Regions from separate parts of the Shewanella spartinae genome, predicted to be linked through region 1. Evidence: predicted binding sites of a transcription regulator. Region 1 holds the regulator's gene; each other region holds the start of a gene.
The links. The regulator LexA, encoded in region 1, represses DNA repair genes until DNA is damaged. The targets are predictions, from matches to a motif close to TACTGTATNNNNATACAGTA.

Region 1 (7,678 bases):
GGGGGAGCCCGTCTCGGCCAGCAGATGCTGACTCAGAGGGTTGCTGGCTCGCTGATAGACGCGGCCGCTCAGTGCCACCTCTCGGCTTAGTTTGGTTAGTTGGGGCAGTTTCTGTCTGTCCAGGCCGCTGTCGATAAAGCCGAGCTCGACCATCAGCAAGGGGATGTCGGCTTTGACCTCAGCTTCGACCTCGGCCTCGACACGCATCACCTGGTAGGCAAGATAACCGACGCGGCCTTCATACACCTGGTTGTCCAGCAATATGATGGGGGCGTCAACAGGTGTCGCCTTGACCTCCAGACGATAGCCGGTGAGGGGCCCGCGCTCGGCTAAGACGAGCAGACCCTGATAATCCAGTGGCGCGGCGGCCTGCTTGAGAGTGAGCGCCTGTTGCAGCGCCTGCTTCTCGGCGGCCCTGTCTAACTGCCACAGTCCCAGCTTGACCAGAATGGTGAATACCAGCAAAGTAACTAAAACGAGAAAAATCGTGCCACCGCGAATCGTGGGAGCCTTCATGAGCGAAATACTGCTATTTAAGATCGTCTTAGTACTGCTATTGGTCTTCATTATCTTTAATCTTGGCCGGGCCTTATTTGTCTTGGTGAAGGGAGAGGGCAAGGCGCCCATGAGTCAGTATCTGGGGCGGCGTGTGCTCTTCTCTGTGCTGGTGGTGCTCCTGCTATTGATTGCCTTGGGACTGGGGATTATCACCCCCAACCCCAGACCCTATTAGTCTCTCGATTCGTCGCTAAAGCACATAGACGAACACGAACAGGCAGAGCCAGACCACATCCACGAAGTGCCAATACCAACTGCCTGCCTGGAAGGCGAAATGCTTATCCGGTGTGAAATGCCCCCTCAGTACCCGCAAGAAGAGGACGAACAGAAAGATGGTCCCTAATGTCACGTGCATGCCGTGAAATCCGGTGAGCAGAAAGAAGGTGTTGCCATAGACACCGGAAGAGAGGGTCAGCCCCATCTCCTGGTAGGCGTGGGCATACTCTTTCGCCTGCAAGAAGAGGAATGCCAGACCTAAGAGTATGGTGATGCCTAACCAGAGGGTGAGCGCGGTGCGTTTGCTCTTCTCCAGGCTCACATGGGCGAAATGCAGGGTGACCGACGAGGTTAGCAGTATGATGGTGTTGTAAAGGGGCAGACCCGTCCAGCCCATGGCCTCCGTCTTGGTGCCATCGGGTGTGGTGACCAGGGGCCAGACCGCCTGGAAGTTAGGCCAAAGTACCTCGTGGGTCATGGCATTGTTCGAGGCACCGCCGAGCCAGGGCACGGCTATGGTACGGGCGTAGAGCAAGGCGCCGAAGAAGGCGGCGAAGAACATCACCTCGGAGAAGATAAACCAGCTCATTCCCTGGCGGAAGGAGCGATCCATCTGCTTAGAGTAGAGGCCAGACATGGACTCGCCGATCACTGTCCTGAACCAGCCGAAGACCATATAGAGGATAACGGCGATTCCCGCCGTAAGGATATAACCGCCGCTGGTCTGCTCCGTCTGTAACTGCTGTACATAACTGCCGGCGCCATAGGCGATGAGGAAGAGGCCGAAGGCACCAATGATGGGCCAGGCACTTTGGGCGGGGACATAGTAGTGTTCATGTTTGCTTGTCATTTCGCAGCTCCTTTCTCAACATCATCTACGTACCCCTTGTCGGTGATGTTGTATAGCGTATAAGAGAGGGTCAGTGTCGAGATCTGCTCGGGCAGCTCGGTATCGACATAGAAGATCAAAGGTAATTGCGCATCGGCATTGGCATCGAGCTTTTGCTGGTTAAAGCAGAAACACTCTGTCTTGTGGAAATAGGCCGCGCCCTGTCCCGGAGAGACAGAAGGAATAGCCTGCCCGACAATCTGCTGCGCCGAGAGGTTTTTGGCGTGAAACTGAGTACGAATCACCTCACCCGGATGCACCTGAATGCGTTTCATCTCGGGGGCGAAGACCCAGGGCATATCTTTCTGGGTCTGTGCCATAAATTCGACCGTTACCGTGCGGCTGGTGTCTATGGTCACCGCCTTATATTCGGCAGCAGTCGATTGCGTCTTACCATTGATGCCTAATTTTTCACATAGCACATCGTATAGAGGCACCAAGGCGAATCCGAAGCCGAACATGCCCACGCAACCTAACAGCAGCAGGCCGATCAGCTTACGGTTGGAGTACGCCTTAGTATCCGTCATGCTATTTCACCTCGGGTGGTGTCGAGAATGAGTGGTAGGGCGCCGGACTCGGCAATGTCCACTCCAGTCCTTCGGCGCCATCCCAAGGCTTGCTGGGCGCCGGCTCGCCGCCGCGGATGCACTTTATCACCACCACCAGGAAGATCAGCTGTGACAGGCCGAAGGCGAAGCCACCGATAGAGACTATCTGGTTGACGTCGGCAAACTGAATCGAGTAGTCCGGAATACGTCGCGGCATGCCCGCCAGCCCCAGGAAGTGCATGGGGAAGAAGAGCACGTTCACCGAGATCACCGAGCACCAGAAATGCAGCTTGCCTAGCTTCTCGCTGTACATATGCCCGGTCCACTTAGGTAGCCAGTAGTAGGCCGCCGCCATGATGGAGAAGATGGCGCCCGAGACCAGCACATAGTGGAAGTGAGCCACGACGAAGTAGGTGTCGTGGTACTGGAAATCCACCGGTGTGATGGCCAGCATCAGCCCAGAGAAGCCACCTATGGTGAAGAGTATGATAAAGGCTAGCGCAAACAGCATGGGCGTCTCGAAGGTGAGCGAGCCGCGCCAGAGGGTGGCGACCCAGTTAAATACCTTCACGCCGGTCGGCACGGCGATCAACATGGTGCAGTACATGAAGAAGAGCTCGGCGAACACAGGCATGCCAGTAGTAAACATGTGGTGCGCCCAGACCAGGAAGGAGAGGATCGCGATACTGGCGGTGGCGTACACCATGGAGGAGTAGCCGAACAGCTTCTTGCGGCTGAAGGCCGGTACTATGGCGGAGATGATGCCGAAGGACGGCAAGATCATGATGTAGACCTCGGGATGGCCGAAGAACCAGAAGATATGCTGGAACATCACAGGGTCACCACCACCGGCGGCGTCGAAGAAGCTGGTGCCGAAGAACTTGTCGGTCAGTACCATGGTCACTGTACCTGCGAGTACCGGCATCACGGCGATCAACAAGAAGGCGGTGATCAGCCAGGTCCAGACGAACAGTGGCAACTTCATCCAGCTCATGCCCGGAGCGCGCATGTTGACTATGGTCACGATCACGTTGATGGCGCCCATGATGGAGCTGATACCCATGATGTGCACCGAGAAGACAAACAGCGCCGTGCTGTCCGGGCTATAGGCCGTCGACAGAGGGGCGTAGAAGGTCCAACCAAAGTTAGGCCCGCCACCCTCCATAAACAGCGAGCTGAGCAGGATCGCAAAGGCGAAGGGCAAGATCCAGAAGCTCCAGTTGTTCATCCGCGGCAGGGCCATATCTGGCGCGCCTATCATCATAGGGATCAGCCAGTTGGCCAGGCCGGTAAAGGCTGGCATCACGGCGCCAAACACCATGATGAGGCCATGAACCGTGGTCATCTGGTTGAAGAAGTTGGGCTCCACCAATTGCAGACCTGGCTGGAACAGCTCGGCGCGGATCACCATGGCCATGGCGCCGCCGGTCAAGAACATGATGAAACTGAACCAGAGATACAGGGTGCCAATATCTTTATGGTTGGTGGTAAACAGCCAACGTTTTATGCCCGTCGGGTGCTCCTCATGGTGGGTCGAATGTTCGCCAATATGAGTGGCATCCATATCTGCTTCACGCGTAATTGCATTCATAATGCCTCCCTATTGACCCTGTTGATTGACGTCTGTTGCCTGAACCATGTCGCCTGTGTTGTTACCCCAGGCGTTACGCTCATAGGTGATCACCGAGGCGAGCTCCTGTGGCGTTAATTGGCTGGCGAAGGCCTGCATGGCGGTGCCAGGCTTACCGTGAAGCACTATGTTTAGGTGATTTTCAACTGGCCCAGTGGCGATGGCGCTGCCTTTGAGTGCCGGGAAGGCGCCGGGTAATCCCATGCCGGTGGCCTGATGACAGGCGGCGCAGTGACCGAGGTAAACCTGCTCTCCCTTGGTCATCAGCTCATCCATGGTCAGATCGTCTAACACAGGTGCTTGAGATTCCTCGGCGGCGGAGCTTGCTGCTGCACTCGATTCGGCCGTCGGGGTAGGCATAGATTGAACCGCTTCGGCAGCTGTATCTGCTCCTGTATTAGCGCCGCTCGATGCGCCTGAGTTTGCCTTGTTAACGTCGGCTGCCTGCACCGTATCGCCCGTGTCGTTACCCCAGGCGTTTCGCTCGAAGGTGACCACGGCGGCTATCTCTGTGGCGGTGAGCTGCTGGGCGAAGGCCTGCATCGCTGTGCCGGAGCGGCCATGTAGCACCACATCTAGGTGATCGGCGACAGGGCCCTTGATGATTGGGCTGCCTATGAGTGACGGGAATACACCAGGTAAACCGGCACCATTTGGCTGGTGGCAGGCGGCGCAGCGGGCCATATAGACCTGTTCGCCCTGGGTCATCAGCTCTTCTTTCGACAGGGTTTTCGACAAGGCAGCCTGGGCCTCGGCGGCGGCCGCGCTGGCCTGTGCCTCCTGCTCGACAATCCAGTTGTCGAAATCGGCTTCGGAAAGTACCTGCACCACGATCGGCATGAAGCCGTGATCCTTACCACAAAGCTCGGCGCACTGGCCGCGGTAGATGCCTGGCTTGTCGATGCGGGTCCAGGCCTCGTTGATAAAGCCTGGGTTAGCATCCTTCTTCACCGCGAAGGCCGGGACCCACCAGGAGTGGATCACATCCTCCGAGGTCATCAGGAAGCGGATCTTACGATTGACCGGCAATACCAGTGGCTTGTCGACCTCCAGCAGATAGTGTTCGCCTTTGGTCTCCTTGCCTTCTATCTGTTCTCTGGGGGTCGCCAGCAGGCTGTAGTAGCTGATGTCTTGATCAAAATAGCTGTAGTGCCATTTCCATTGGGAACCTGTGATCTTAATGGTGAGATCGGCATTGCTGGGGTCTTCCATGGCGATGAGGGTCTTGGTGGCCGGGATGGCCATGAGGATCAAGATGACAAAGGGAACGAGCGTCCAGGCGATCTCTACCTTAGTGCTCTCATGAAAGTTTGCCGCAACGGCACCCTTAGAGCGTCTATGGTTGATGATGGCGTAGATCATCACCCCAAAGACGACTAGGCCTATGGCACAACAGATATAGAGAATCGTCATATGAAGGCTAAACACCTTATTGCTGATCTCTGTGACCCCTGATGTCATATTTAGGGGCATATCTGCTGCGAGTATGGTGGGCGTAAATAGCAACGCCAGCAAACAACACAACACTTGCTTCACTAGACTTCTCCTCTGTCAATTGCGAAGGCAACTACAAAGAAGAGCCACACAGTATGTCTCGGCTCTATGCAAACTCTTCAGTTCCCAAAAAAGCAACGATGACTTCAAAGTGCGTCGGTGGTGAATCTCTTGTTCTGCTGGTGGTGACCACGCTTGCACTTACGGCTGAATATATCAGACCAATTTCAGCTTCTATGGGCGAGGTATTACAGGTTCATTTTCGCCGCTCAAGCCGACAACCAAATTGTGCGATATAACAAATAATCGTTGATATCTCTTACTAACTTAATGGCTGTTTAAATATTGATCAAGATCACTTTTATTTTATTTTGCTAAACAAAACAGACACAAAAACGCCCCTTGCGGGGCGTCTGTATGGAAAGGTGGGGCGCGGAATATCAGTGTAGCGAACCGAACAGACTCAAGGTCTGGCCGCTGAGATCCTCTTGGGGAAAAGGGTTGGCAGGTAAGTGACCGTTCGCATCTTCGATCACCACCCCTAGGGCGCGGGTATTCTTGGCAACTATCTGTAGGCGACGACTGTCACGGGCATCCAGGGTTTGTGCCCAGCAGATCACCGCACTGGATGTACCACTTGTGAGGGCTTTTTCCATCGCCCACAGGGTTTCGACCTCATCCTTGGTGTGTACCAAGAGGATGCGATCCATACGCACACCGCCATCGGCCAGCATCTGTTTGTAGCCTATGTTAGGTGGGCTGATCAACACCACCCATTGTCCCTGCTGACTGAGTCTGGCTAGCTCCGGGGTGAGGGCCTGCAGCTCTTGCTTCCCCTGAGTAGAACTTGCCGTAGTCGAGATAGTGTTGCCATCGCCGCGCTTAAGTGAGCTGTCGAGATCGACCCACAGCCCTGGATGGCGTGGCGCCATGCCCATTAGGTTGTTCATTGCCAGTCTCCATTTCGAATAACGCCGACGGCCAGGCCTTCGATGCTCAGGCTCTGGGTGGTGAGGTCCACCACGATAGGGGAATACTCTTCATTTTCGGCATGCAGATAGACGGTTCTGCCACGCCTCTCGAAGCGTTTAACCGTTACATCATCTTCCACGCGCGCCACGACTATCTGGCCGTTTCTTGCCTGTTCGACCTTATGTACCGCGAGTAGATCGCCCTCGAGAATGCCTATATCTTTCATACTGTCACCCCTGACGCGCAGCAGGAAGTCGGCGCTGGGGCGGAACATGCTAGGGTCAACCTGATAGTGTTGCTCCACATGCTCCTGGGCCAGGATGGGCTCACCGGCGGCTACCTGACCTATAAGGGGCAGGCCGAGATCTTCTGGCTCTTCCTCTTGGGTCAGCTTGATGCCACGTGAGGTGCCGGGCATGATTTCGATGCAGCCTTTCTTGGCCAGGGCCTTGAGGTGTTCCTCGGCGGCGTTGGCACTCTTAAAGCCTAAGCGACGCGCAATTTCCGCACGGGTAGGCGGCATGCCCGTGTCGGCAATATTGCGTTTAATCAGATCTAAAATCTCGGCTTGTCTCGGGGTTAAGGGTCTCATGATTAATCCTGTCTTTCCATACAGTACCTGTCAGTATATACAGTATTTTATACAGTGCAAGTATTAACCAGATTTTCTCCCAATCCCATCAAGTGATTAGCGCCTACAGCGTGATTGATTAGCCGAGTTGCGTCTGCTCAAGTGAGAGCAGCAGATGATGATAATCGTCGATGGCCGGGAAGTCGGCAAACTGCTTGTGAGGCTTCTGGCTGTCGGGATTTTTGATCCCCAGCTGGTAGCCGACGCCAGCCTGCTTGGCCGCCTGTAGTATGGGCTCGCTGTCGTCGATAAACAGGCAACGGCTGGGATCCAAGGAGAACTGATTAAACAGGTGACGCCAAAATTGTGGGTGTTCCTTGGGATAGCCGGTGGCGTGACTCGAGAGCATCTCATCGAGTCCCTTAGCCAGCTCTGTATGCTCGAGTTTCAGCGCCAGGCTGTGGGGATGGGCGTTGGTGACCAAGATGCGCCGCTTGCTGTGTCTGGCCAGTGCGGTGAGAAAGGGCATGCTGTCCTGACGCAGCTGGATCCTGTCCACCAGAGTGTGGTGTAAAGCCAGGATGTCCAAATCCAGCTCCTGTTGCCAATATTCAAGGCAATACCACTCCAGGGTGCCGAACACCTTGGCGTAGGCATCCTCCACCAGTTGTTGGGCGTCGGCCTTTGGGATCTGCCTTTGTTCACACAAGGCCTGAGGCACCAGGCTAAGCCAGAAATGGTTGTCGAAATGCAGATCCAACAGGGTGCCGTCCATATCCAGCAGCACGGTATCTATCTTA
Region 2 (7,678 bases), 1.9 Mb from region 1:
TGGTGTCCTGGCGAACCTGCCCTTGACTGGTCATGATAGTGATGGGGTAGAGGTTTGCCGGAAACAGCAAGATGGCGGCGGTGATCAGTAGCGCCCAGCTCTTCTGTACGCTGGTGCGATCCCGGCTCTGCACCGCTTGTCCGCAGCGCGGGCAGTTACCCTGCTCGAGATGGCACAGAAACTTGCAGGTAGGGCAGTTGGTCAGCCCCAATGATTCGCCTTGAGGAGGCTTGCTGAGCTTACTCATCCAGTACGCCCCACATATGTTCTATGTCATATTCACGCTGCATGAAGATCACCATGATAAACAGCATGGTGAAACAGAAGGTGCCGATGCCAAAGTAGAGGTCGGTGTAATCGGAGAGCTGAAATACCGAGACGAAGATGCTGATCATATAGATCTCCAGCATGGAGAGCTGGGCCAATAAGCTGTGCTGTTTCAGTAGCTTCTTATAGATGTTGCGAAAGAAGGGCACCTTGAGTCGGTATTTGACGATCAGCACCTGAGTCAGAATCGACAGAATAAGTAGGCCGGGAGCGATCACCGCCGCCACTAATACGGCGATGCCCACTACCCAATAGCCCTGGGAGGCAACGGCCATGGCGCCGCCGGCTATGGTGGTGGTGCGAATACTGCCCAGAAAGTGCATCTCAAGCACTGGGAAAAAGTTAGCGGGAAAATAGAGCACCAGCGCCGTGATACACAGGGCCAACATGCCGTTGAGCGAGCAGTAAGGGGTATCATAGAGGTTGGTGTGGCAGCGAGGGCAGAGGGCCCGCACACCCGTTGGCAAAGCGCGCTTTCTCACGACCAGATCGCAAGCACGGCAGAGAACGATACTCTTATCTAACACCTCTGTTTTCATATCTGTTCTGGGGCGCTTCCTGTCATCTAAGGTCATAGCAAGAGTGCAAATTTCTTGATATAGACCAGTAATCTATTGCCTATAAGATATTACTATAGTCAATCTATTGAAATACCTAGGGCCTGTTGATCTTTGCTGTTTGTTTTTGCAGCAATTTGTAGGTGGTTTATACAAGGCAGAGCCTGTGTTGTGTAGTATTCTACACCAACGGGCGATAACGCAGTAGAAATGGCCTACAAAAGCTGCCCAACGGGTTCATCTAAACGCGCGCTGCACTTTGTTGCTCGCCATTCACATAGAGTAACTATGCTTCATGACTCTCGCCTCGCGCAAAACGCGTTTAGATTGAACAAAAATTAAACTTGAAAGATCAACAGGCCCTAATAAGGTGGCTCCCAAATCCGGAGCCAATAGTTGCGCAGATTCTAACAGATAAAGTTTGAGACTTGCATAAGAAGTTGTATTTATGAGATTCTACAACTGTATATAAAAACAGTGTGAGGGCGGATATGGCAGTTATAACGAAATTTGTCGTAGTCAGAGAAGGGGTGGAGAAGATGACATTCACATCTAAGAAGGAGGCGGATGCCTACGATAAGATGCTCGATATCGCGGATAATCTTCTTCCTTTTATCGAGCAAGTTGATTTAGGCTTAGATGAAAATGCATTGGAACAACTCTGTTTCTACATGGCAGAACATAAAGATCAGCTCATGGGACTCTTAAAAGGTGGCGCTGTGACTAAGGCGACACCGGCTAAGAAACCTGCCAAGAAAGCAGAATTAAAAGCTGAAACGAAAACATAAATTGTTAGGAAATTTGTATGAGTACACCTTGTTATACGACGCTTACCCGTCAAGTTGAAGCCCTGTTTAGCGGCGAAGATAATCTCGTTACGGCGATGGCGAACTTCTCGGCGCTGCTCAACGAGCATCTGGATGATATTAACTGGGTTGGCTTTTATGTGCTGCAAGGTGAACAACTGGTCCTGGGTCCCTTCCAAGGGAAAGTGGCCTGTACCCGTATCCCAATGGGGAAAGGGGTTTGCGGCACCGCGGCCCTAAGTAACACCACCCAGCGCATCGCCGATGTCCATGCCTTCGACGGCCATATCGCCTGTGATGCCGCCAGCAACTCGGAAATTGTTATCCCGCTGCGCCGCGACGGCCAGGTGATCGGCGTGCTCGATATCGATAGCCCTTCATTCTCTCGTTTCGACGAGGCGGATCAATTGGGGCTAGAGTCCTGCGTAAAAAGTCTGGAAAAGGCTTTATTTGCTTAAACTACAACCAATTTTGCACAATTGATGGTCGCTTTCGTCTGGCGCGCCCTTATAATAGGCCGCTTGATGAATTCAAAAACACGCCGTGACATTTTTCATTAGTTGAAATGAATACATGGCGTTTATTGACTGTAATTGATAAGGTATGTTGGATTGTGTGGTCGCCGCCCAGGGGCAAATAAGCGACCCGATGTCTAACCAATATGAACGACACGCCAGTGCCGACGTTAACCCGGCGAGGTGGTAGTCCCTTTTAAACTGTGGAAGTAATGATGGAATCAACAGAAAAGTTGACCGACACCAACGCAATTCTTGCGTATTTATATGAAACATTTCCTTTATGCTTTATCGCTGAAGGTGAAACTAAGCCTCTAAAAATAGGATTGTTTCAAGACTTGGCTGAAAGGTTAGCTGATGATTCTAAAGTCAGTAAAACGCAATTAAGAATCGCCTTACGCCGTTACACCAGTAGCTGGCGTTACCTGAAAGGGGTTAAGGCTGGGGCACAGCGTGTCGATCTCGACGGCAACGAGTGTGGCGAGCTGGAGCAAGAGCATATCGACCATGCACAGGCTACACTGAAGGAGAGCCAAGAGAAGGCTAAGGCAAAGCGTGCGGCGAAAGCGGCAGCAGAGAAGACAGACAAGTCTGGTCCTAAGCCTGAGAAGAAAGCCTTCAAGAAGCCACTGCCTAAGCGTAGTAGCAAACCAGCGCCTAAAGCGGCTAAGCCACAGGTTGAGGCAAAGGATTTAAGCCCGGCAACACTGACTGAGTTGAAACCAAATCAACGCGTGAGTGTCAAACTAGGTAAATCGCCTGTTGCAGGTGTTGTCCTGGACATCAAGAAAGAAGATGTTCAAGTGCAGTTAGATTCAGGATTAACGGTAAAAGTACCTGTAGAGCATATCCTGTTATAACTGTTCATCGTTTAAAAGGAGTAACTTGTTGATGCGAAAACTCACTCTGGCAGCATCCATTGCCAGCATCTTTGTAGGATTCTCGGCATGGGCACTGACGCCCAGTATTCCATCTAGCGAGTTGCCCTCTCTAACGCAAGAGCCGCAACATAAAGTAGCGAGTAAGCGAGTGACGGGTCTGTTCACTCGCGCTCATTATCATAGATTCGATCTGGACGACGCCTTCTCAGAGCAGGTGTTCGACCGCTATCTTAAGCAGCTCGATTATCGCCGCAATGTTTTGCTTCAGAGTGATATCGACAGTTTCAAGCCCTATGCAACTCAATTCGACGACATGTTGAAGAGCGGCGATCTAACTGCCGCCTACAAGATGTTCGATCTGGTGCAGCAGCGCCGCTATGACCGTTTTGCCTACGCCTTATCCCTGCTCGACAAGGAGATGGACTTTAACGTCCCAGGCGACAGCTATCAATACGATAGAGACGATGCGGCCTGGCCAAAAGATGAAGCCGAGCTCAACGAGCTGTGGCGTCAACGGGTCAAGTACGATGCGTTAAACCTCAAGCTGACCGGTAAGAACTGGGATGAAATTGTTAAGGTGCTCGATAAGCGCTACAACAATGCCATCAAGCGTTTGAGCCAGACCAAGAGTGAAGATGTCTTTCAGGGCGTGATGAACGCCTTCTCTCGCAGCGTAGAGCCTCACACCAGCTACCTTTCACCACGTAACGCCGAGCGTTTCCAGATGGAGATGAACCTGAGCCTCGAGGGCATAGGCGCCGTGTTGCAGATGGATGATGACTACACTGTGATCAAGAGCCTGGTTGCTGGCGGCCCTGCGGCCAACAGCGAAAAGCTGGCGCCGGAAGATCGCATCGTGGGGGTCGGCCAGGAAGGTAAAGAGATTGTCGATGTGATCGGCTGGCGACTAGATGACGTGGTCGAGCTGATCAAGGGGCCTAAGGGCAGTAAGGTTGTGCTGCAGATCCTGCCTAAGAAGGGCGGCTCTTCTGCCAAACCAATCGACGTGACCATAGTACGTGACAAGATCCGCCTAGAGGATCGCGCCGCGACTTCTGAGGTGATCGAGCCGGAAACCGGAGATTACGCCGGCCGCAAGGTTGGGGTGATTAAGATCCCTGGTTTCTACATGAACCTGTCTCAGGATGTCACCAAAGAGTTGGTGAAGCTCAAAGACGCCAAGGTTGAAGGTGTGGTTATCGACCTTAGAGGTAATGGTGGCGGCGCATTAACCGAAGCGACACTGCTTACCGGACTGTTTATCGAGCAGGGCCCGGTGGTACAGATCCGCGATGCTAACGGTAAGGTGTCGCAAAACCGCGACAATGACGGCCGTGTGACCTATTCTGGACCGCTCACCGTGATGGTGGATCGTTACAGTGCCTCGGCATCTGAGATCTTCGCCGCCGCACTGCAAGACTATGATCGCGCACTTATCGTGGGTGAGTCGACCTTTGGTAAGGGCACAGTGCAGCAGCATAAGAGCCTGGGCCGTATCTATGATATGTACGACAAGCCTATCGGCCATGTGCAATACACCATCGCCAAGTTCTACCGCATCAATGGCGGTAGCACCCAGCTTAAGGGCGTGACGCCGGACATTCCATTCCCAAGTGCCCTAGAGCCAGGTGAATACGGCGAAGCCGAGGAAGCCAACGCACTGCCTTGGGATAAGGTGCCAGTGGCTCAGTACGGTACGCTTGGGGATATCACTCCAGAGCTAGTGACTAATCTCGATTCGCGTCACCAGAAACGTATCAAGAAAGACGTTGAATTTGGCTATATCGATCAAGATATTGCCGAGTTCAAGAAGAGCCACAAAGAAACCAGCGTCTCTCTAGTTGAGAAAGAGCGTGTGGCCGAGCGTGAAGCCAACGATGAGAAGCAACTTGCGCGTCTCAACGAGCGCCGCGCAGTGGATGGACTCGAAGCACTTAAGTCTCTGGATGACGCCGAAGAAGATGTGAAGGCGCCGGATGCATTTCTCGACGAGACTGTCTATATCACACTGGATCTAGTGGATATGGAAAGAGTGGCTAAAAACCAGGCGAAATAATATTGAGCCAAATTTTTTAAAAACGCGCTATTGGCGCGTTTTTTTATAATCTTTTCAGATGAGGGAATCTTAATGGCACAGGTTAAGGCCAAATATTTAAAAGACTATCGCGCACCGGATTTCACTATTACTCAGGTGGACCTCTCCTTTGTGCTCGATGGTGCCAATACTCAGGTGACTGCGGTCAGCCAGGTGAAGCGTCTAAACGATGCTGCGCACACCCTTGAACTGGACGGCGAAGGCTTAAACGTTAGCCAGCTGCTGGTCGATGGTAAGCTTCATGATTATCGCGTCACCGAGGGGCAGCTGAGTATCGAAACCGACTTAGCCGACTTCGAACTCACCATAGTGACTAAGCTGGATCCCGAAGCCAACCTGGCGCTGGAAGGCCTATACATGTCTGATGGCGCCTACTGCACTCAGTGTGAGGCGGAAGGTTTCAGACGCATCACCTATTTCCTCGATCGCCCCGATGTGCTAGCGATTTATAAGGTACGCATCGAAGCCGACAAGGCGGCGTTTCCTTACCTTTTGAGCAATGGTAACCGTGTCGATTCAGGCGATATCGACGGCGGACGTCACTTCGTCTGCTGGGAAGACCCTTTCCCGAAACCTGCGTACCTGTTTGCCTTAGTCGCGGGTGATTTCGATCTGCTGGACGATAGCTTTACCACTAAAAGCGGACGCGAGGTTGCGCTGCAGGTCTTCGTCGACAAGGGCAACCTGCACAAGGCACACCACGCCATGGCATCGCTGAAGAAGTCGATGGCATGGGATGAGAGCCGCTTCGACCTTGAGTATGACCTCGATATCTACATGATAGTCGCGGTGGATTTCTTCAACATGGGCGCCATGGAGAACAAGGGGCTGAACGTGTTCAACACTAAATATGTGTTGGCAGATAAAGACTCGGCGACCGATGAAGATTATCACGGCATCGAGTCTGTAGTGGGTCACGAGTATTTCCATAACTGGACGGGTAACCGCGTCACCTGCCGTGATTGGTTTCAGCTGAGTCTGAAAGAGGGCCTGACGGTGTTTCGCGATCAGGAATTCAGCTCAGATGTGGGCTCCAGAGCGGTCAACCGAATCCATGCCATCAAGGTGATCAAGAATCAGCAGTTCGCCGAAGACAGCGGTCCAATGGCCCATGCCATTCGTCCCGAGTCTGTGATTGAGATGAATAACTTCTATACCGTGACCGTCTACAACAAGGGCGCAGAGGTGATCCGCATGATGCACACCCTGCTCGGTGAGCAGGGCTTCCAGGCGGGGATGAAGTGTTATTTTGAGCGTCACGACGGTCAGGCCGTAACCTGTGTTGATTTCGTCGCGGCGATGGAAGATGCCAGCGGCGTGGATCTGACTCAGTTCAGACGTTGGTATAGCCAGTCGGGTACGCCTGAGCTCACGGCCATTGAGCACTATGACGCCGAAAAACAAGAATATCGTCTGAGCCTGCGTCAGCACACGCCGCCGACGCCGGAGCAGAGTGAGAAGTTACCGCTGCACATTCCACTCGATCTCGAGCTGCTTGGCAGCGACGGCCGCTCACTGCTCAGCCAGGTCTTTAGCATCACAGAGGCAGAGCAAGAGTTGGTGTTTAACGGCATGAGCGAGCAGCCTGTGCCGTCATTGCTGCAAAATTTCTCGGCGCCGGTGAGACTCAACTTCGACTATAGCGTAGAGCAACTTATCCACCTGATGCGCTATGCCAGCAGCGAGGTGGCCAAGTGGGAGGCCTCGGCCGCACTCTTTAGCCAGGCGGTTTGGCAAAATGTGGCCCACCTTAAGGCGCAGAAGGCTATGTATGTCGACCCGCGCCTTGTCGATGGGGTGAAAGGCTTACTACTCGATGAGCAGCTGGATCAGGCATTGCTGGCAGAGGTGCTTAGGTTCCCAAGCCTGAATACCCTGGTAGAGCAGGTGACTTGTGTCGATCTCGATGCCCTGGCTGCGGCCCGCGAGTTTATGCTCGAAGAGATCGCCGCTGGTTGTGAAGATGAGCTGCTTGCGCGTTATCGTGAGCTGAGTCTGTTAGACGATGCCGGGGCGAGAGCCCTGAAAAATGCCTGTCTTGGATTATTGCTGCAAACGTCGGACGCTCATCAAGGCCTGGCTCAGCGCCAATATGAGCAGGCTGGCAACATGACAGATAGCCTGGGCGCTCTGGCCGCGCTCAACCTTGAGCAGTCTGAGCTGCGCGCCAGTCTGCTGCAAGACTTCCAACAGAAGTGGGCAGATACGCCTTTGGTGATGGATAAATGGCTGACGCTGGAGGCATGCTGTCCGGGTGAAGATCGCTGTGACGCACTGCGTGAGCTTACCCAGCATAGCGCCTTTAGCTTCGCCAATCCGAACCGGGTACGCTCCTTAATCGGCGCGTTCGCGGCGGCCAACCCAGAAGTGTTCCACCGCATCGACGGTAGTGGCTATCGTTTCCTGACTGAAGCTATCATTAAACTTAATACCTTAAATCCTCAGGTGGCTGCACGTATCATTACGCCGCTGATCCAATTTAAGAAGTTTGATGAAA
Region 3 (7,678 bases), 2.2 Mb from region 1:
ATACACATCTCTGGAATGCATTAACGATGCTTCGCAATATAAATTGCATTTTTGACCATTCTAGCGACTGCTCAAATGCATCAGCCACTCCTCTTTTGGTTAAAAGTTGCATTTACAGATCGGTTAACTAAAGGGGGAGGGCCAGTGTGTTACGCTTATCTTTCTTTGTGTTCTACACTAATAGTTCTACACATTAACAAGGACGTATAATGCTGATACTTACCCGAGCGGAAGGCGAATCGCTCTACCTAGATAACATCTACGACGCAGACGGCAATCAATTGCCTCCCATTGAAGTGATCAATATGGGAAAGAATAGCATTGGCGTACATGCTGCCAACTCAATCACTATCTTAAGATCAGAAGTCCATCACAGAGCCAAAATAAAGGAGCTCAATGCACGGTATCGAGACAATGTTTGCTTAGCTGACAATGATGAGTAAAATCGCTTCTTTTCTAAATAATGCAATATCGCAAAGCTGGGCATTCAAAGTAGAAAAGGCCGGGGTTAATCTATTACTGTGAGTGCAGCACAATGTTCTCCCAACTTTATCTGGCAAACTATCCACTAGCATGAAAATGCCCCTTTTCGTGTTTCGCATGACTGAACTAGCTTTGGTAGGTACTTGCCTGTTGACTTAATTTTAGTAATGCTGAAAAGTGTCTATTGTTCTAGGGGCATACCAACAACTTGCTTCTATCAAGATCTACACAAGGACATGAATAAATTGGCAAGGAATAATAACCAGATCGCGTTGGCTGATGTTTTAAGGGAGTTTGAAGAAAACGGCACTACCTTTACCGCTGAGATGGTAGCCCAACGCACCACGTATAGTAAAAACTCCATCAACAAGTACATTAATGAGAAGTTGCTTGATAAGTACATTTTTCATGCTGGTTCACGTGCCAAATACCGAATTGAAGGGATAAGTGTCTTATCAAATGACGAGTTCCTTGCGGTAATGAGTCAGTCAGCGAAAGCTAAGCAAAAAAAACCGGAAGAGCAGTTTCACGACAAGCTGGTTAGTCGGAGTCTCGATGCGTTTACTTTAGCGCTGGAGGTATATAACCGACCAAGTATGAAAAATCGTGTTGAGGCCTTCGCAATCATGATGGTCAATGCTTGGGAACTGTTACTCAAAGCAGAAATACTCAAGGCTGAAGGGTATGAAAAAATTTTTTATGATGGGGATAAAAGTATATCTATTTCAGATGCGGTTAAAAGGAGGCTGCAAGAAAAAGATCCTGTCAGAATCAATTTAGAGACGATTATTGATTTACGTGACCACGCCATCCATTTGCTGATACCAGAATTACAGCCACAATTGTCCCGGCTTTTTCAAGCAACCGTTCTGAACTATCAGACACGTTATAGGAATGAAATGGGTAATGCCCCTCTTGCTGGGCAAAGTGTGGGTATGCTGAGTTTGGTAGTAGATGGCCCCGCTCCAGAAGTAGCATTAATTCAAAAGTTGTATGGTAAGCATGCAGCTCAATCAGTATCGAAATTCATTCAGCGCTTTGACGAAACATCGAAGAAGGTTGATTCTACGGAGTTCTCAATCCCGGTTGACTACAGGCTTGCGCTTGTTAAACGGGAAGATGAAAGCGATCTGTCACTTAGTGTAGGTGATGCCGGTGAAGGGGCTATTATCATCACGAAGACTAAAGATCCAGATGCTACACACCCCTACCATACGAACGAGGCCCTTGATGAAATAAACAAACGGCAGGCAACTATTTCAATCAAGAGTGGCGCTTTTCAGGCCGTGCTGAATAAACACAAAATTAATAGTCAGCCAAAGTCAGATATGCGTTGGGTGATTGATGGGAGACCTCGCTATTCTGAAAAATTCATTAGATGGTTTGTGGACAACTTAAAGCAACCCAAGTGGCTGGAATCTGCTAAGGAATTTAGACGCAGCCAACTTAGGAACAAGAGCTGATATGTCAGAAATAAAGTTTGATCGTGAGGCTCTAGATGGATGCCTATTCATCGGCGTCGTGTACGACTTATACCAACCGCTCTACTTTCGAGATTTTGAATTTGGAACAACTCCTTCCGACGTGAACTACGTTTTGCACGTCCATCACAGGGCAAGTGCCCTGAACGATACATTTAAGTCACTTGAAACTATCTACCAACTATTGTCACTGACGAATCTTCCGGTTGAAACGCCACTTGGAAATATTTCACGTTACAACTGGGTTCGTTCGATTCTAGATGTCATGTTAGGTAGAGTAACGTCGATTAGGGATTGCGTATTTCTATTGATTGAATCGGTTTGTGAGGTTGGCCTGTCTCCGCGAAAGGTATCCAGAAAAGCGTTAATTAGGAATAAAAAAATAACTAACAATAGGTTAATAGAGCTAATAGATGAAGTGGCTGAAACGGGAAAACATTTGCGTGAGGAAAGAGATAGACTTTTTCACCGGGGAGAGAGAAGAACTTTGGGGAGCCTCCCAGAATTTTATTATGCGGCAAGTGCAATGGAAGCTTTTGGAAGTTCAGGCAAGCATACTGGACCGGACGGCGAGGAATTGGTTCTAGAAGCGGAGCACAAAAATGTTATCACGGAGATAGAGGTCGATTTCCATCAAGTTGTAACTGTTCTGTCGGCAACACTCACAGAAATATTTTCAAACCTTTACCCGGTGTTTAAAGAGACATTTATTGGAAAGATGAAAGCCGAAGATGGTACAAGCGAAGTCGCATTGGGTTTAATAGAGCGAGCGGAATACTACAACAGTAAGTTTTATCAAAACTAATCTATTGAAACAGAATTTGTTGAGCATTCACGACTATGATTGTTGCTATTAATGCCGGAGATGTGGTTGCTTGTTAATTACTCGATTTATTAGCGCTTAACTGTTTCTCAAAGTACTATTTTTCGAACTGTAGAGGATGGGTGGGTTTGGCCACTAGCTGAGAATCCTTGCCACACATAAAGTAATCCGTAAAACGCTAATCAAGCAAAGCCAATGACTCATTTTTGTCCAATTTCTAGTTATGGCTCTTCTAGTTATGCCTCTCTGTAGCAATAGAGCTGAACTTAGGCAAACCCACTAGTTCAAGAAAGCCGCATTGCAGATGAAATTACTTTCCTTTGTTAGCTCCCTCTTCTAACACTTAATCCTAGGAATGTCTGACCACCGTGTCGTATATCGCGGAGTTAGAAAGTCTCGCCTCATTTGCCATTTCGGCTCAACGCCTTGGCCAGCTACAAAAAGCGAGTCAGCTCCATAACGCGCATTGATACAATCAAGCGCCTTCATTAGAGTCGAACTCTTAGGTTGATTGAATAGATCTTGTTGGAGGTGCTTTTCGCTACATAGCTCAATCAGGCCTACGCCAACTTTGTAGTAACGTACCCCTGGTTGAAATCTAAGGCTACTGTAGTGCACAGCCTTTTCTATCAATTCGCATGTATCATTCGTTAGTATCTCGAGGGGGAGCGTGATTTTGAATCCTGTCGGACGCTCATCAAACGGTGAGTTACTCGCAAAGACAAGCAACGTTTTGCAAAGGGAGCCTTGTTGTCTTGCTTTGGCTGCTGCGATGGCGACGTGCTTGGTGATAGCTTGGAGTAGGGATGCTTTATCAGAAATACGGTTACCCATACTCCTCGTTGAAAAAATCTGCTTTTTATCAGCCCTTGCAGCATCCCAGCCTTTGCATGGAATGCCATTGAGTTCTCTTACTGTGCGCTCGAGTTCAATACTAAATTGCTGACGCGCAACACTCGGTTCAAACCGGGCCAAGTCTAATGCTGTATTGATACGAAGAGCCGCGAGGCGTTTTGCGATACGCTTACCCACTCCCCATACATCTTGAGTCTCCATTTGCTCGAGAATACAACTGCGCTGCCCATCTGTGGTGATAGCACAAACACCGGCGTAGCCTGGTAGGTGTTTAGCCGCATGGTTTGCTACTTTGGCTAGTGTGAGAGTCTCTCCTATACCTACACACACCGGCAACCTTGTTTCTTTCCATACGGCTCTGCGGATTTTATGGCCGTGAGATATTAGACAGGGGATAGCCGGGTAAACATTTCTGAAAGATAAAAATGACTCATCAATACTATAAATGTGTTGTTCAGGCGCAAACCGACCAATAACTTCCATCATGGCGGCAGAAAGAGAGCCGTATAGTTCATAGTTGGATGACAGAGCAATCACGCCTTTCTGCTGACATAATGATTTTACCTGAAAGTAGGGGACGAACTTACTTATCCCCGCTTCCTTGGCCTGACGATTAGCCGCGACAATGCACCCATCGTTATTGCTGAGCACCACTATTGGCTTTCCACGCCATTCAGGTCGAAACACCTGTTCAGCACTGCAATAAAAGGAATTAGCGTCGACCAAAGCAAACAAGGTTATTAACTCCTGCTCAGTATCGAGCTTTGCCTGTGACAGCGAATTGAACGAATCACCACGCCCTCAATAGTAAAGGAATCATGCTCAAAAATAGGTGTGTTCATATGAGATTCGTTCGCAGATATCAACTGCCTGTTGACTGTATCTATGATTTTGCAAACAAAGCAGCCATTGTAGTTCGCAACGATAATGTCTTGGTTTTTGACGGTTACGTGCCTATCTACAATGAGTATATCTTGATCAAAGATGCCAACACCTTGCATTGAGTCGCCACTTGCCTGGCCGATAAAGGTGGCGCTAGGGTGTTCAATAAGCAACTCATCGAGGCTTAATGGCAACTGTTTATAGTCCGTTGCTGGGGACTCAAAGCCGGTTATCCCGGCACTGGCTAAAATGGGTATGACTTTCATTTATGGCTGACACTGTTTATTTGTACAGTATTTTAGCTGAATTTAGTTTTTTGGCAATATTCGGGAGCTTTCCTTGTGCATGCTACAGCTCGGTTCAGCGAAAGGTCACAATCCGTTTTGATTTTTACCACCCAAATAGCCCTACACCAAAGTCCGCTAGTGTGCAGATTTTGCTAGCTTTTCTCGGCAAAGTTATTTAGCTTACCGAAGAGACATATCAAGTATCGGCGAGAAATGAAACCAAGGGTTGGTCTTTCAATCGCTGTAATGTCATAAACATGGAGGTTTGTATGAATAGGGTGTACGCGGGCTTAATACGCCGAATCGCATTCGCTTTGGCTTTTACCGTGCTCACGCCTAGTGCCATTGGTCATAGTGGTGCAAAAGATGAAAATGGTGGCCACCTTGATAGGTCAACCCGTACATACCATTGCCATACCCAAGACTGTCTGCTCCCAATTAATGGCGCTGCTGCAACTAATTACCTTTCGATTGTGTCTTTCAATATTCAATTTCTGGGTAACTTTAAAGACCGCGATGATAAGGCGCTAGCTCAACTATTAGCGAATGAGGATATCGTCGTCATTCAAGAGCTCGTAGCACCACCTTACGATGGTACCTTTCCAGACAACACCTCATACAAGCCAGATGTTGAAGCTCGGCGCTTTTTTGAAGCTATGTCCTCATATGGGTTTGATTACATTCTGTCAGAAGAAGACACGGGCACGAATGACACCATACACCTTAATAGTGCTGCAACTGAATGGTTTGTCACGTTTTTTAAACCAGACAAAGTGCAATATGAACCAAGCTTGCCAAAGGGGTTCTTAGCGGCAGATCGCTCCAATAACGATAAGTTCGAGCGCGTCCCATACGCTACTCCGTTTAAAGCAAAAGCGACGGGGAATGACTTTGTCCTGATATCTGTCCATCTGCAACCTGGCACAAGTAAGAAGGATGAGGTACGCCGTAAAGGTGAGCTATTCGAAGTAGCCAAATGGATAGAAGAGAACGATTCTGTTGAACGAGATTTCTTTGTATTAGGCGACATGAACTTCGAAGACTGCGATGAAATCTCAACGATTTTACCTGACGCATTGTCTGCACTAAATGCAGGGGATAGTTGTCTCATGACCAACACTAACGTTAATAGTCCCCGGCCGTATGACAACGTCATCTTTCCGACCTCAAATACAAGTAGTTTGTTTTTGGGCGGGCAGTTTGAAGTCATCGACTTAATAGATGAGATGAAAGATGACTGGTTTGAGGATTTTACGACTCCATACCCAGGCTCCCCGTACAACCACAATGCATTCAGGGCTCGGTATTCTGACCACCATCCAGTTCGTTTTAAGGTCGTACTAACTGGCGATGATGATTGAGTTGATAGAGATGAACAAGACAGATTTGGCGACCATGATGCCCCAAGAAAGTACTAGCTCATGAAAAACTTTTACACCGAGCATGTGAAAGCACTCTGCACCCAATACAACGCACAACGCTTTGAAGATGTGCATCAATCATGGCAAGACTTTTGGCCGACAGCCGAACAGCGCGTGCTTGATGTCGGGGCTGGCACCGGGCGCGATGCAAAGTGGTTTTCCCATCAAGGCTGCGAAGTATATGCACTTGAACCTAACGATGAAATGCGCGCAGAAGGGAAGCGCTATACCCAATCACACAGTGTGACCTGGCTGAATGATAAGTTACCCGAGTTAAAAAATATTCTTTCACTGGGTGTTCAGTTCGACGTTATTCTCGTCAGCGCGGTGTGGATGCATTTGGCTGAGTCCCATCGTCAGCGTGCATTTCGAAAGCTCAGTAACCTTTTAGCACCCAACGGAAAGTTGATTATTACACTTCGCCATGGTGAGTTTGATGATGGTCGCGTCAGCTATCCGGTGAGCGTCAGTGAGCAAGAAACACTTGCCAAGATACATGGCTTGCAAGTGGTTCATGTACAGAGCGCGCCGGACAATATGAAGCGCGACGCAGTTAACTGGGAAACGGTTGTAATTAATATGCCCGACGATGGTTCGGGGGCACTGCTTAAAATTCGGCATATTTTGGTTAACGACAGTAAAGTCGCAACCTACAAACTCGCGCTCCTGCGGGCATTGGTCCGAATAGCTGATGCGCATCCTGGATGCGTTATAGATAAGACGGACGGTAAAGTGGCGCTTCCATTAGGGCTTGTATCGCTTTACTGGACCAAGCAATATCACCGCCTTCTATCTTATCCGCTAAAGCAAGGCAGCGATGATGATTACCATGAGAGTCATAGCGGAATTCAACAGAGCAGCAATAAAACGAAAGGGCTGGGTTTCATCAAAGATAACTGGCGCTCTTTGAATAGCCTTCTCCATACCAATGACTTATCTATCGGCGCGTTGTTTCTCGGCCAAGAGGCCCGAGCAGTGACAGGTACACTCTCTGATTGTGCAGCAACAATACGCGATATGCCGGTTAAGCATTTATGGCACAAAGATAAAGCTAACCATTTATTTCAGGTCAATAAGCTAACCGTCCGAAAAAGCGACCGAGTGATAATTGATAGACAATACCTCGAATCTTTCGGTGAATTCATTCTCGATGAACAGTTTTGGCACAGTTTAAAGGTGTTTGGAAGTTGGATAGAGCCACTTATTGTGAATCAGTGGATAGGGCTGATGCAAAGTTTCGCGTTGAACAAATCAAGACAAGTATCACTTGAACAGTACTATCAAGCACTACAATGGGAAGACGCTAAGCATGATACCAGAGCTGTGCGACAACGCGCAGACGAGTTAATACGTCAGAAAAGTAGGTTGGAGTCAGTGTGGAGTGGTAAAGATATTAGTAAAAACTATCACATAGACCATTGCATACCATTTGCTCACTGGCCAAAT
Region 4 (7,678 bases), 1.2 Mb from region 1:
GGCAGTCTAATGTAACCTATATCCATCGTAGATAAATAATACCAACTCAATGAATAGTGCAGACAATATGACTAAATACAGCCTGAGAGCCTGGGTTCTCGTGCTGGCCTTAGCGCCCACTATTTTGGTTGGTATTTTACTTGGCAGCTATTTTACCATAAATCGTTTCTATGAGCTGGAAGAAAGCTTAATCGAACGTGGCGGCAATATTATTGAGCCGCTGGCCATCTCCGCCGAGATCGGCCTGGAAACCAAAAACTTCGAAACCACCAAACGCCTGATCACCTCTGTGCAGCTCAATAAGTCCAACCTAGTGCAGTTTATTGCTATCTTCGACACCAACAACCGGGTGATAGTGACCTCACATCACTATAAGAGCCACGAGTTTATGCGCTACAACGAGCCCATCGACTCGCTGCAGACCACAGAGGTGGAGCAGTTTGGCGACAGCATCATCATGCGCAGCCCCATCTTCTCCAGCCAGCGCGAACTTGTGGTCAGCCCCTACGACAGCAACTCCATGGCCCAGCAGGTCAACTCCGCCAAGCTCGGCTACATCGCCGTGCTGCTCAACAAGGAGAACGCCCTGCTGGAGCAGCACAGGGCAGCGGTAGCCGCCTTCATTATTGTCCTGATCGGCGTGCAGCTGAACCTACTGTTTACCTTCCGCCTGGTGAAAAACGTCACCCACCCCATCACAGAGATGGTGCGCGTGGTGGCCAAGATCCGCGAAGGCAAGCTGGACACCAGGGTCGATGGCAACCTGATTGGTGAGCTGGACCTGCTCAAGCGGGGCATCAATGCCATGGCGGGCTCCTTGTCGGAATACCATGAGGAGATGCAGCAAAATATCGATCAGGCCACCTCAGACTTGCGCGAGACCCTGGAGCAGATAGAGATCCAAAACGTCGAGTTGGATCTCGCCAAGAAGCGCGCCCTGGAGGCCAGCCGCATCAAGTCAGAGTTCTTGGCCAACATGTCCCACGAGCTGCGCACGCCCCTTAACGGGGTGATCGGCTTCGCCAAACAGCTATTGAAGACGCCGCTACACGCCAGTCAGCAGGACTACATCAAGACTATCGAGAAGAGCGCCACCAACCTCTTGGGGATCATCAACGACATCCTCGACTTCTCCAAGCTGGAGGCGGGCAAGATGGAGCTGGAGAACATGCCCTTTGCCCTGCGTGAGGTGATCGACGACACCATCTCTCTGCTGGCCAACAGCGCCAAGGAGAAAGATCTCGAGCTGGTGGTAGATATCGAGCCTAGCATCAACGACAACGTCTCAGGCGATGCCCTGCGGGTCAGCCAGGTGATCACAAACCTGGTGGGCAACGCCATCAAGTTTACCGACAGCGGCAGCGTGCACCTCAAGATGCGCCTGACCAGTGAAGAGGCCGAGAAGGTCAACGTGCGCTGCGAGATCACAGACACTGGCATAGGCATAGACAAGCCCCACCAGGCTCAACTGTTCCAGGCCTTCGGCCAGGCAGACTCCTCTATCTCGCGTCGCTTCGGCGGCACAGGCCTCGGGCTTATCATCACCAAGCGTCTGATCAACCGCATGGGCGGTCAGATCGGCTGTATCTCGGCGCCGGGTAAGGGCTCGACCTTCTGGTTCACCCTGCCCCTCAAGCTGAGTCCCTACCCCATCAGCCAGCCGCTGGAAACCGACAACCTCATCGACAAGACGGTGCTCTTGTTCGAGCCGCGGGAGCTGTCGCGCAAGGTACATGAAAACCTGCTTAGCCACTGGGGCATGCAAAATATCAGTATCACCACTGCCGAAGATCTGGCCAGGGTGGCCGGCGAAGAGGGCCGCCACTTCGACTACGCCATCATCAGCTGCAACGATTTGGCCAGCAGTCCTAACCTGTTAAACGTGCTCAATAAGATAGCCAAGATCAGCGACTACACCCTTTACCTGTGTAGCAGCACAGACAGCGCCGCCAAGATGAGCCTGATCCAGCCCAACGTGGACAAGGTGATGCAGGCGCCGGTGGGTGAGCGCGCCCTGGCCGTTACCCTGATCAATCCCCACCGCGCCCAATATGAGGCCATGCCTTTCCAGGAAGCGGTCAAAGAAACCCAGGAGCGCGAACCCATGAGCGTGCTGGCGGTGGACGATAACCCCGCCAACCTCAAGCTGATTAAGACCCTGCTCAAGGAGCTGGTTACTCAGGTGACGGTCACAGACAACGGCCAAGAGGCGGTGGAGATCGCCAAGGCCAAGAGCTTCGATCTCATCTTCATGGATATTCAGATGCCGGGCACCGACGGCTTTAGCGCCACCAAGCAGATACGTGAGCATTCACTTAATCGCAATACGCCGATTGTCGCCGTGACCGCCCACGCCATCGCCGAGGAGCGCGAGCGCATTGATCAGAGCGGCATGGATGGTTACCTGCCTAAGCCAATCGATGAGGCGGCGCTGAAGAGCGTTATCAGTCGCTGGAAGACCAGGCCGCAGTTTACCCATTTCGACCAGCACACCCTCAATTGGGATCTCTGCCTGACCCAGGCCAATCAGAAAACCAGCCTGGCGCTGGAGATGCTGCAGATGCTGGTCGACTCCCTGCCCGAGACCCGTGAGCACATCTCGGGCGCCCTCGAGCGTCAGGACAGCCAGGCCATGGTCAGCCATGTGCACAAGCTCCACGGCGCCAGCTGCTACTGCGGCGTGCCGACGACTCAGCGACTCTGTCGAGAGATTGAACAGTCACTCAAGCAAAATGCCAGCGTCGATCTGGTCGAGCCGGAAATACTTGAGTTACTTGATGAGCTTTCTAAGGTAGAATCGGCGGCAAATCAAGTAATAGCCCAGTTATCTATGGATGTGATCGATGAGTAATAAACCCGGGTTTTTCAAGCGCCTCAAGGCCCTCGAACCAGAACAGAAGAAGCTGTTCGCCATCGCCCTTTGCCAACGCATGTACCCTAACTATCAGCTGTTCAGTGAGGTCTGCGAATTTGGCGACCCACAGGTGCTCGATACCGTGCTCAACCTGCTATGGCAATCCATGTACGATCAGAAGCTGAAACTGAATATCGATCTCTACCTCGAGCGACTGGATCTCAACACACCTGAGCCGAGCGATTTCGATGTCTACGGCGTCTATCCTGCCATGGACGCCGCCGTCGCCCTCACCTCACTGCTTAGCGCCATTCAGAGCAAGGTGGAAGACGACATCACCAACATCAGCAAGCTCTCCTCCGCCACTGTGGCCAACTATATCGAGGCCACACTCGAAGAAGAGATGGATGAAGAAGCACTGGATGATCATATCTTCAATCACGAGGTGATGCAGGAAGAGAAAGCGCTTCAGGCATCCTTGCTGGAGATCATCGAAGAGAACCCTAAGATCACCGCCGACTTCGTCAAGGCGCTGCGCAAGGAGTTAGTGCAGGCAGGCGTATCTAACATAGGGATCTCAGTAGGCGCCTAACCCATGCGCAAACTTATCTACCAGGGATTTGTGCTCACCAACCCAGATGGGTTAACAAATACCTGGTGCCTCACCATAGGGGAGCAGCGACGCGTCGGCTCCCTGTTTGAGCTCAGGCGCCAGATCCATTTCTACCAGGAGCTGGGGATATTGCCGCCACCTAAGCCACTCCATCGGCGCTCCGGCCCCAAGCATTAGACTTTAGCGTTATAGGGACGCGGCGGGCAAAGTGATACCCTAACGGCGTATTCGGTTTATCACCGCTCGGATCCCAGCCAAGGAAGTCGTCTCCCTATGTTAACCACTCTCTCGCCACTCTTTGTCGTGTTTGGCATCATGGTCACCGGCTTTATCGTGCAAAAGGCGCGGCTACTGCCCGAAGGCAGCGACAACGTCCTCAATCAGTATGTCTATTACATCGCCTTTCCGGCGATCATGATGATAGTGCTGGCCGAGACCCCGATCGAAGAGATCACCAACTGGGGATTTATTGGCGGCTACAGCCTGGCCATGACCCTCATCTATCTGCTCACTGGCCTGCTATCACTCTGGTTACAGCCCAAGGATAAACCTCTGGCGGCCATTCGCGCCCTCAACACCACCTTTGGTAACACCTCCTTCATCGGCATTCCGCTGATGATGATGCTGTTTCCCGGGGATCAGCTAGCATTGGCCGCTGCCGCTTTAGCCAGCCTTTTATCGGTAACCGTATTTGCCATAGTGCTGGCCCAGCTGGCGCTGTTTCAGGGACAGACAGACAGCGCTCTCAAGACGGTGTTTTTCGCCCTCATTCAAAACCCCATCATACTGGGTAGCCTGGCCGGCGTAGCGATATCTGCCGCTCATATAGAGCTGTACCGCCCCATAGCCGAGATCATCAGGCAGTTCGGCATGACTTCCAGCCCCTGCGCCCTGTTCGCCATCGGCATGGTGCTGTGCAAGGCCAACCAGGGAGGCAGAAACGCCGCAGGCATACAGTCACGCCTTGCCGAGCTGGCCATGCTCAACCTGAGTAAGCTGCTGCTACAGCCGCTGCTGGCTTATCTGCTCCTGGGCGCCTTAGGAGTTAGCGGACAACTGCTGCAGATGGGGGTGATTCTGGCCGCCCTGCCCACCGCCGCCAGCGTCTACCTATTGGCCCACAGATTCAACGTAGGTGCCACCAGTAGCGCCCAGACCATCAGCCTGGGGATAGTGATCAGCTTTGCCACCATTCCGCTACTGCACCATTGGCTGGACTCGGGCACCGCAAGCTTTTTATAACGGATAGGCTTGTTTTAACCGGCGCCTTGTTTTGTCGGACTGCAGAGTCCTAAAACTTATTTTCATGGGTAAAAAGCACACAGGTATTTACTGTATAAAAATTCAGTATATACTGTGCATGAATACAGTACTTTGTAAAAGGATGTCATCATGCTTTGTCAGCTCAGCATCAATAACTTTGCCATTGTCCGCTTTTTAGAACTCGACTTTAAGTCTGGCATGACCAGCATCACAGGCGAAACCGGCGCGGGGAAATCGATTGCCATCGATGCCTTAGGCTTATGCCTGGGCAATCGCGCCGATGCCAATACCGTCAGACCGGGTGCCAGCAAGGCCGAAGTCAGTGCCCGCTTCGCCCTCGACGATATCCCGCTGGCCAAACGTTGGTTAGAAGACAATGACCTTGAGCTAGACGACGAATGTATCCTGCGCCGCACCATAGGCAGCGACGGTCGCTCACGCGCCTACATCAACGGCAACCCTGTGCCCCTCAACCAGATGCGCGCCCTAGGCCAGCTACTTATCGGCATTCACGGCCAACATGCCCACCACGCCATGTTAAAGAGTGAGCATCAACTTACTCTGCTCGACAGCTATGCCAACCACAAGATGCTGCTCGAGGCCTGCAGCGCCAGCTACCAGCGCTTCAAGCTGATCCAAAAGGAGCTAAGCCAGCTACAACAGTCGCAACATGAGCGCATCGCCCGCAAGCAGCTGCTGCAATATCAGGTCGAAGAACTCGACGAATTCGCCCTGGGCGAAGAAGAGTTCGATGAGATAGAGGCCGAGCATAAGAAACTGGCCAACGGCACTGCCCTAATCCAGGCCTGCCAGCGCACCCTCTACCTGCTACAGGATAATGAAGAGGGCGCCATAGAATCGCTGCTCAACATGAGTCTAGATCAGGCCCAGGAGCTCGAAGGTTACGATCCTGAGCTTAAAGGGGTGGGCAACATGCTTAACGATGCCCTGATCCAGGTACAGGAGAGCAGCAGTGAGCTGCAACGCTACCTAGATAAGTTGGAGCTGGACCCGGATCATTTTGCCGCCCTAGAGCAGCGCCTGTCGAAGATCATGATGCTGGCACGTAAGCACCATGTGAACGCCAAAGATCTCTATCAGCATCATCAGGCACTAAGCCAGGAGCTGAGTGAGCTGGACTCGGATGAGGAGAAGCTCGATGAGATAGCCCAGCAACTCGAGAGCTGCCGCGATAGCTTCATCGCCCATGCCCAAAAGCTCAGCCAGAGCCGCCAGCGTTACGCCAAGGAGCTGGACAAGCAGGTTACCCGCTCTATCCATGAACTCAGCATGCCCAAGGGCAAATTTATCATCGACGTGCAGTTCAACCCCGAGATGATGTCCCCCAACGGCTGCGATACTGTGGAGTTTCAGGTCACCACCAACCCGGGTCAGCCGCTGCAGCCCATCGCCAAGGTAGCTTCGGGCGGCGAGCTGTCGCGTATCGGTCTCGGCATCCAGGTGATCACCGCCAAGAAGGTCGCCACCCCGACCCTCATCTTCGACGAAGTCGACGTGGGGATCTCAGGCCCGACCGCCGCCGTGGTGGGCAAGATGCTGCGCGCCCTGGGCGAGTCGACACAGGTGCTGTGTGTGACCCACCTACCCCAGGTCGCCGGCAATGGTCATCAGCATATGTTCGTTAACAAGCAGAGCAAGGCAGGACAAACCGAGACCTCTATGGTGCCGCTGGACAAGGGACAGCGTATCGAAGAGCTGGCGCGCCTGCTTGGTGGCGACGTCATCACCAACAACACCCTGGCCAACGCCAAGGAGTTACTGCAAGGCTAGACCGATGAGCCCTGACATTGACAGCCATTGAGTAGATTAACGAGAGCAAGCGCGGCAATATTTTAGCCGCGCTTTTCATTTCATAAGCACCTCTGAGGCGAGCCTATTGCGCATCTAATGTAGCGCTGTTGCACAGCGAAGAGACTCTGATAAACTGAGTCCTTTGTCGTCGACACTAAGTTAAAAGCCACAAGGATTTGAAATGCGACACTTTTTTCGTGCCCTGAAATGGATTTTATTTACCCTGCTGCTCATTCCCGTCGGCGGCTATCTCATCTTGCTGCTAATTAATCTGCAAGATAGCGCGCCATCAGCGCAGGCCAGCGCCTTTCTTGAGCAGGTGAACGCCGAAGAGACCGCCTTGAGTCAGCATCTGGAAAACAATCCTTATCTTTACGCCTTTGGCTTTGATGCGCCGGAAGATAATGACCCCATGGCGGTCGGACTTGAACGCTATCAGACGCTCAAACAGTTGGATGTGATGCAGCAGTCCGAAAAGGCCTTTCCCCATCCCTTTGAGCTGCCGAAGTCAACACTTCCGACTTGTCGCAGTCAAGAAGGTTATCTGAGCGAATGTATAAACTTACTCACCGAATCAAACGAACTACAACTCACTATTAAAGACTATGCCTGGTTGATTGAGCGTTACCGTACTCTAATCTCCCTTAGGCACTGGCAAGATGACACGCACTTTAACCTGTTTGTCAATCCAATCCCCGGAGCCCGCCTTATAGCAGCGCAGCATCTATATATCCTCAATAGCTTTCTGAAAAACCGCCACGAACCTAGCATGTTTCTGGCGGATATAGATCAGGATATGCGATTCTGGCAGCAGGCATCTACACAAATAAACTTGCTTCACAACAAACTCATGGCCATCTCGATACTCCAACAAAACATGAAGCTGGGTGAAGCGCTCATCGAACAAATGAATAAAGAGAGCGAAGACTATTTGTTGCCCAGCCTTTGGCAACGGCCTATACCCAAGGGCGTCTTATCCCTTGAGCGCGTCAAGCGAGGTGAATGGCATTACTTTACCAAAATATCTAAGGCTGTCTCTGGCGTTGACGACAAGGCAGACATCACAACCCAAATAGTCGAGGCACTCGTGATGCCACTTATGCAGCCACAGGATACCGCCAACCGCTACGCAGATA

Region 2: a site for LexA is predicted at 1,345-1,364, ahead of K0I31_RS09265 (YebG family protein). Genes of this name have one in related genera too.
Region 3: a site for LexA is predicted at 4,801-4,820, ahead of K0I31_RS10310 (LexA family protein). Genes of this name have one in related genera too.
Region 4: a site for LexA is predicted at 4,820-4,839, ahead of recN (DNA repair protein RecN). Genes of this name have one in related genera too.

What each region holds. Positions count from the first base shown of each region.
Region 1 covers NZ_CP080418.1:131,061-138,738, forward strand. The annotation lists gene K0I31_RS00600 (SURF1 family protein) at 1-516, opposite strand, end outside; gene K0I31_RS00605 (DUF2909 domain-containing protein) at 515-733, shown strand; gene K0I31_RS00610 (cytochrome c oxidase subunit 3) at 749-1,624, opposite strand; gene K0I31_RS00615 (cytochrome c oxidase assembly protein) at 1,621-2,190, opposite strand; gene ctaD (cytochrome c oxidase subunit I) at 2,192-3,802, opposite strand; gene coxB (cytochrome c oxidase subunit II) at 3,812-5,377, opposite strand; gene K0I31_RS00630 (cell division inhibitor SulA) at 5,776-6,285, opposite strand; gene lexA (transcriptional repressor LexA) at 6,282-6,899, opposite strand; gene yrfG (GMP/IMP nucleotidase) at 7,018-7,678, opposite strand, start outside.
Region 2 covers NZ_CP080418.1:2,062,609-2,070,286, forward strand. The annotation lists gene K0I31_RS09255 (paraquat-inducible protein A) at 1-247, opposite strand, end outside; gene K0I31_RS09260 (paraquat-inducible protein A) at 240-866, opposite strand; gene K0I31_RS09265 (YebG family protein) at 1,376-1,672, shown strand; gene K0I31_RS09270 (GAF domain-containing protein) at 1,690-2,148, shown strand; gene proQ (RNA chaperone ProQ) at 2,421-3,065, shown strand; gene prc (carboxy terminal-processing peptidase) at 3,097-5,142, shown strand; gene pepN (aminopeptidase N) at 5,215-7,678, shown strand, end outside.
Region 3 covers NZ_CP080418.1:2,312,718-2,320,395, forward strand. The annotation lists gene K0I31_RS10290 (carbon storage regulator) at 210-443, shown strand; gene K0I31_RS10295 (DUF3644 domain-containing protein) at 720-1,946, shown strand; gene K0I31_RS10300 (Cthe_2314 family HEPN domain-containing protein) at 1,948-2,769, shown strand; gene K0I31_RS10305 (Y-family DNA polymerase) at 3,124-4,377, opposite strand; gene K0I31_RS10310 (LexA family protein) at 4,383-4,790, opposite strand; gene K0I31_RS10315 (endonuclease/exonuclease/phosphatase family protein) at 5,081-6,172, shown strand; gene K0I31_RS10320 (class I SAM-dependent methyltransferase) at 6,233-7,678, shown strand, end outside.
Region 4 covers NZ_CP080418.1:1,377,467-1,385,144, reverse strand. The annotation lists gene barA (two-component sensor histidine kinase BarA) at 68-2,851, shown strand; gene K0I31_RS06070 (YjaG family protein) at 2,844-3,446, shown strand; gene K0I31_RS06065 (DUF3319 domain-containing protein) at 3,450-3,644, shown strand; gene K0I31_RS06060 (AEC family transporter) at 3,741-4,709, shown strand; gene recN (DNA repair protein RecN) at 4,860-6,521, shown strand; gene K0I31_RS06050 (hypothetical protein) at 6,724-7,678, shown strand, end outside.